2 regions of the Dactylosporangium sp. CA-139066 genome follow, and region 1 is predicted to be linked to the other one. Evidence: riboswitches for the same ligand, from Rfam matches in the RefSeq annotation. Region 1 holds a riboswitch; the other holds the start of a gene.
The links. A riboswitch is a leader RNA that binds a small molecule or an ion and turns the genes downstream of it on or off. The one in region 1 is predicted to bind cyclic di-AMP.
Positions count from the first base shown of each region.

Region 2: another riboswitch for cyclic di-AMP. It lies ahead of ACQEVU_RS26960 (C39 family peptidase); the one in region 1 lies ahead of ACQEVU_RS01830 (hypothetical protein).

Region 1 covers NZ_JBNJNH010000001.1:384,091-387,290, forward strand. Annotated here, with positions in the region: gene ACQEVU_RS01825 (diguanylate cyclase domain-containing protein) at 1-542, shown strand, start outside; cyclic di-AMP (ydaO/yuaA leader) riboswitch at 631-764, shown strand; gene ACQEVU_RS01830 (hypothetical protein) at 1,100-1,738, shown strand; gene ACQEVU_RS01835 (hypothetical protein) at 1,746-2,762, opposite strand; gene ACQEVU_RS01840 (SigE family RNA polymerase sigma factor) at 2,759-3,200, opposite strand, start outside.
Region 2 covers NZ_JBNJNH010000001.1:5,873,920-5,877,119, reverse strand. Annotated here, with positions in the region: gene ACQEVU_RS26965 (VOC family protein) at 49-399, shown strand; gene ACQEVU_RS26960 (C39 family peptidase) at 491-1,243, opposite strand; cyclic di-AMP (ydaO/yuaA leader) riboswitch at 1,250-1,388, opposite strand; gene ACQEVU_RS26955 (class I SAM-dependent DNA methyltransferase) at 1,504-2,238, opposite strand; gene ACQEVU_RS26950 (glycosyl hydrolase) at 2,436-3,200, shown strand, end outside.

The DNA.
Region 1 (3,200 bases):
ACGCCCTGGCCGCGCCGCTGGCCGCCGCGATCCGCCGGGCCCAGGCCGGGCTCGGCGTCAGCGCGCTGCTGTTCTGCGACCTCGACGACTTCAAGGCGGTCAACGACACCCTCGGCCACGACGCCGGCGACGCGGTCCTCGTCGCCGTCGCCCAGCGGCTGACCGCGCTGGTCCGCCCCGGCGACACCGTGGCCCGCCTCGGCGGCGACGAGTTCGTGGTCCTCGCCGAGAACCTCGGCGACCTCGCCCGCACGGCGCTGGCCGAGCGGGTCGAGCGGGCCGTGTGCACGCCGGTCATGCACGACGGTCACGTTCTGCGAGTGCGGGTCAGCGTCGGCGTGGCCGTGATCGACGACACGGTTGCCGATGCCGGCGCGGCGCTGCGGATCGCTGACAAGGCGATGTACCAGGTCAAAGGCCATCGACGCGACGAACGGACGACCGCTCAGGTGACCGGTCGGGTGACAGCACACGGTGAGCGTTCAGGTGCGCCGGGTGGGATCCCGTTGCTGCGGCTGGCCGAGGCCGAAACCGCCCAGTAAGGTCGGGTGGTCTGCTCCGGTCGACGGGCGCCAAACGGGTGCCACCGGGCAGGCGCCGTCGAGCCGCACCGTCGAGCCACGCGATCGAATGCGTCGCATGCCTCGATACCGCGGGCCGGGGACCCACGCAGTCCTGGGGTGTATCCGTGACCGAGTCACGGTAGGGCGAATCTTCCCGCCCGAACCCGTCAGCTAACCCGGTAGGCGGCACCGGAAGGAGTACCGCTCGTGCCGTATCTCGATGCTGCTGCTGCGGCCGCCCGCCGCCTTCCTCTCGGACGGGTGATCGCCAGGACGTAATGCCTGGCCGCGTTTTCACGCCGATCGACGCCCAATCGCCGCGCGTCTCCATGGGTGAGCTTTGACCCCTGGGGCCGTGCCGATCCCGCGCGCCCTCTCCCGTGCGTCGTTGTCACCGCGCGTCCCCCTGTGGACGTGCGCTTCGCCGTGCGCTGATTCGCGCCGTCCTGAAGAGGAAACCGCTTACCTTGAAACCTTTACCGCGCCAGTTTCGTCCACGACATCGCCGGCCCGGCCTCATCGTGAAGACCGGGGCCGTGTCCGCCGTCGTCGTCTCGGCCACGCTGCTGGCCACCGGCTCCGCCGGCGCCCCGGCCGTGCACCTGCCGGTCGCCGCCGCAGCCGCGCCCGCCTACCACTACGACGACGCCTCGCTCGTACTGCCGACCGGCACCGCCGCCATCTCGGCCGCGCCGGCCGAACCGATCGCCCCGGCCACGCCGCCGCCGGCACCGCAGCCGCCGCGCCCCGTCGCCGGCCTCGACCAGACCCAGATGAACAACGCCGCCACCATCGTGCGCCAGGGCCGCGCCCAGGGCCTGCCGCAGAAGGCGCTCGTCGTCGCGCTCGCCACCGCGATGCAGGAGAGCGACCTGTACAACGTCGCCAGCCCCGCCGTGCCGTCCTCGCTGAAGCTGCCGCACGACGGCGTCTCCGCGGACCACGACTCGGTCGGGCTGTTCCAGCAGCGCGCGAGCCAGGGCTGGGGCACCGTGGCCGAGCTCATGGACCCGGCGCACTCGGCGATGCTGTTCTACAACGCGCTCATGCAGGTCTCGGGCTGGCAGAGCATGAGCGTCACCGGGGCGGCGCAGGCGGTGCAGCGCTCGGCGTACCCGGGGGCGTACCAGAAGCACGCCGACCGGGCCGCCGAGGTGGTCGCCGCCCTCGCCTGAGCCGCGTTCACCGCGACGGGTCGAGGGTCCAGTCCGCCGGGTCGGGCAGTCGCCGCACGGATGCGGTGAAGTCCGCGCCCAGCGGCTCGAGCCCCTCGGTCTCCCGTCCGTTCACGTGCACGCCGTCCGGGCCGACCATCACGCGGTAACCGCGCCCGGCGTGGCCCGGCGGCGGCACGTACGCCTTGTCGCTGAGGATCAGCACCGTGGTCCCGCCGCCGGGGCCGGGTCCCTCGGTGATCCGGTCGACGCCGATCAGCACCAGCGGCGCCGGCACAGCAACGCGCACGCCGGCCGCGAACGGGCGCCGGCCCGCGGTGCCGAGCGTTGCGGCGATGTGCCGCCACATGGCGCGGTTCTCGGCCAGGGTGCCCGGGGCCTCGCCCTCCACGGTGGCGTACGACCCCGGCGCCCACTGCCACAGCAGCCCGTTGCGATCGGGGCGCACGTGCGTGTCACCCGGGGCGCGGTGGGTCTCGACCGTGTACCAGGACGCGTCGCCCGAGCCCAGCGCGGGCGCGGCGCTCGTGCTGACGGCGAGCTGGTTGGGGTCCCCGGCCGTGGCCGGGTCGAGCCAGCGGGGCATGAAGCCGTTGGCGTACAGCGTGATGGTGAGGTCGGTTGCGTCGAACTTGCCGCCGTCGTCGGTGTAGGACACCGACTGCACGGCCGCCCACAGCAGCGGGTCGGGGTCCTCGCGTACGCCGTCGGGCAGCCACCCCGGCGCGATGCGCAGCAGCAGGATCGGGTCGAACCCGCCCGCGGTCCGGTGCGCCGGCGAGGCGCTCGCGGCCGCCGCGGGCGGACCGGCCGGCGGCCCGTCCGCAGTGCCGGGCGCGGAGCGCAGGCCGAGCGCGGCCGTGCCGGTCACCGCCAGCACGGCGACCGCGGCCGCGACACCGGCTGCCGCCCGCTGCCGCGCCCGCCGGTGGTTGCCGTCGGCGACCACGCGGCCGAGGTCGACGCGCGAGGGCGGGGCCTCCTCGCCGGCGTGCATGAGCAGGCGCAGGCCGTTCTCGTTCATCGTGTCCTCCCCTGGTCGAGTGGCGCGGGCGCCAGCAGGCGCCGCATCGCCTGCAGACCCGCGGAAGTCTGGCTTTTCACGGTGCCGGGGGCGCAGCGCAGCGCCTCCGCGGTCTGTTCGACGGACATGTCGCAGTAGAACCGCAGCACCAGGACCGCGCGCTGGCGCGGCGGCAGCTCGGCCAGGGCGCCGCGCAGGTCGAGCCCGTCGGCCACCGACTGCAGCGCGGCATCGTCGACCGGCCGGTCGGGCAGGCGCTCGACCAGCCGGACGCGGGCCGCCCAGCCGCGCCGCCGCTCGTCGACGAAGCGGTGCACGAGGATGGTGCGCACGTACGCGTCGACATTGTCGGCCTTGCGCACGCGCCGCCATTTCACGTAGACGTCGGTGAGGGTGCTTTGGACGATGTCGTCGCCGCGTTCCCAGTCGCCGCAGAGC
Region 2 (3,200 bases), 5.5 Mb from region 1:
CGCGGCGGGCGGGCAGGCTGGCCGGCGACCAGAAAGGAAGTGGACGACATGGCCACGCTGAGCACGATCATCTTCGACTGCGCCGACCCGGGCGCCCTGGCCGAGTTCTACCGCAAGGCGACCGGATGGGAGGTGGCCTCCGCCGACGACGACTTCGTGTACCTCGGCGACGGGGGCCCGGTCCAGCTGGCGTTCCAGCGCGTCGCCGGCTACCGGGCGCCGGGCTGGCCCGACGACGCCAAGCAGGCCCACCTGGACCTCAAGGTCGACGACGTCGAGCGCGCCGCCGCCGAGCTGGTGGCGTCGGGGGCGACGCGGCCGCAGTTCCAGCCGGGCGACGGGGGCTGGCTGGTCCTGCTCGACCCGGCCGGCCACCCGTTCTGCATCGCCGCCGGCTGACGGACGTCGCGCAACGGTGGCGGTCACGCCGTACGGCGTGACCGCCACCCGCCGCGTCAGGCCGGCGTCATCCGGGTCGAGCAGGTGATGGTCAGGCCGAGTAGCCGCGGCTGGCGACCCAGTTGGCCATCGGATACGTTTCCATCCAGTAGGTGCGCGGGCCGAACATGCCCGACGGGTCGGCGATCTCGACGGCGCGGCCGCGGTCGCGGTAGCCGATGATCGAGATGTAGTGGCCGCCGCCGAACTCGTGGTACCGGCCCGTCACGTCCGTGGCGCCGCCGACGATGTTGGCCACGACGCCGCGGCCCTCGCCGATGGCGCGCACGACGTCGCGCTGCAGCTGCTCGGCCTGGGCGCCGCTCGCGCGCTGGCCGGGGATCCAGTGGGTCTGGTACGCGTCGCGGCCCAGCACCTGGTTGAGCGCCCGAGTGGTGTCCTGGGCGGAGTTGGTGCCGTTGACCGTGGTGCCGAGCAGCCCGGCCAGGTCGCTCTGCGACGGGGCGTTGACGCTGGACGACAGGGCGATCCGCGTGGAGGCGGGGCCACAGAAGTAGAAGTTCGGCTGGAACTGGAAGTCGTAGCTCACCTCCTTCGCCTCCGGCGCCAGCAGCAGCGGGTCGGGCTTGGCCGCCTCGGCCGGCGCCGCCGGGCGCTCGGGCGCGGCGGTGCTGAGGGCGGCGGCGGCTCCCGTGACGTGCGCGTCGGCCGGCTCGGGGGACTGGTTGAGCATGGCCGCGGTCCCGATCGAGACGACGGCGAGCGCGGCGGTGCCCAGTACGGCGGGCAGGGGGCGGCGCAGCGAGGCGAGGTGGTGACGTACGTCGGCCAGTTGCAGGCGCAACAGAAGAACTCCTTCCGGTGCCGCCTACCGGGTTAGCTGACGGATTCGGGCGGGAAGCTCGCCCTACCACGGCCACATGGCCGACGGATTCACCCCGGGACGCATGGGTCCCCGGCTCGCATGCGCGACTCGGCGGGTCCGCGGCCGGGGCCGGGCATTCACGGCGAGGGGACCGGCGCGGACGAGGTGACATTACTGGTCGGTACCGCCCCTGCCAAGAGGGTAAAAGATACTGCCACCAGGCAAAACGCGGTCGCGCCTTACGGTCGGCGGTAGACCGACACGTGCGTGGTGGACTCCGCGGTGAACGACGCGCCCGCCCAGTCCGCGTGCCGGGACTCCAGCTCGAGGCCGGCCAGCCGGGCCATGAGGTCCATTTCGGACGGCCAGATGTAGCGGTGCGGGCTGCGCGTCACGCGCGCCTGCCGCGAGTCGTCGAAGCGGACGTGGTGCGACACGAGGATCTGGTGCAGCGGGTCGTACGTGTCGATGCCGAGGTAGCCGGGCTCGGCCGCGAACACCGTGGCCGGCTGGCCCGGCGGCAGCACGCGCAGCGCCGGCACCTCCAGCTCCACCACGAACCGGCCGCCGGGCCCGAGGTGCGCGGCCGCGTTGGCGAAGCAGGCGACCTGCTCGTCCTGCGTGACCAGGTTGGAGATGGTGTTGAAGACCAGGTACACCAGGCTGTACTCGCCGGGCGCCCGGGTCGTGGCCATGTCGCCGACGACGACCGGGATCGCCGCCTCGTCCGCCTTCGCCCGCAGCCGCTCGAGCATCGGCCGGGACAGCTCGATCCCGGTCACGGGCACGCCCCGCGCGGCCAGCGGCACGGCGATGCGCCCGGTGCCGATCGCGAACTCCAGCGCCCGCCCGCCGCCGGCGAGCGCGGCGAGCCGCTCGACGACCGGGTCCACCGCCTCGGGCGCGAACATGCCGGCGCCGGGTGTGTCGTAGGCCGCGGCCACCTCAGCGTCCCAGATCTCGTCCTGTCGCATGCCCCGACCCTGCCCGCCCGCCGCCGTCGCCGTCCACCGGGTTTCTCCGGACGAGAGCGCTCTCAGCATGTTTGAGCAGCTCATGCCACAGATTGAGAGCGCTCTCTGAAAACTCACCATTGACACTGGTCACAATTGGTGCGCATCATTCCCAGGGACCCCGCAGTGACCGCCACTCTCATCACGGAGTCCATGCCATGCGTCTTGCCCGAGGACGACCCGCCGCGGCCGGTGCCATCGCCGTTGCCCTCGTCGCCACCGCCCTGACCTTCGTCGCATTGACCAACGCCGAGGCCGCCACCCTCGGCTCCGGCAGCTACGCCACCACCGCGCCGGCCGGCACCAGCGGCCCGACCGGGTGCGGCAGCATCGCGACCAACCCCCGCCAGTACGTCACCGCCAACGCCCCCGCCGGCGCGGTGCCGACGAACGACTGGTGGTCGTCGCTGCTGTTCAAGCGCACCGACTGCAACTACTCCTCGCCGCTGCAGGCCCACCCGATGGCCTTCCAGCCCTCCGCCGGCGGCCTCGGCGTCTCCTACACCACCGACGCCGCCATCTCCGGCACCGCCACCGGCGTCGGGGAGTACCACTACCCGTACACCACCGAGTTCACGATCGGCGTGACCGGCCTCAACGCGCCGAACACCCTGGTGGACGGCTGGACCGACTGGACCGTCACGCCGAGCTGGTCCGACGGCGCCCGCACGCTGCGCACCACCATCGGCCACGGCCTGCCGTTCGTCTACGCCCGCACGAGCGGCGGCAACGCCCAGCTCACGTTCGGCGGCGCCCCGGCGGTGTGGTCCAACAGCGGCAACCGGGTCGGGTTCACCGTCCGCGGCCACGACTACATGGCGTACGCGCCGACGGGCGCCACCTGGACCGTCAGCGGCGCCAGCATCACCTCGACGCTGGCCGGCAAGGACTACTTCTCGGTCGCGCTGCTGCCCACGACCACG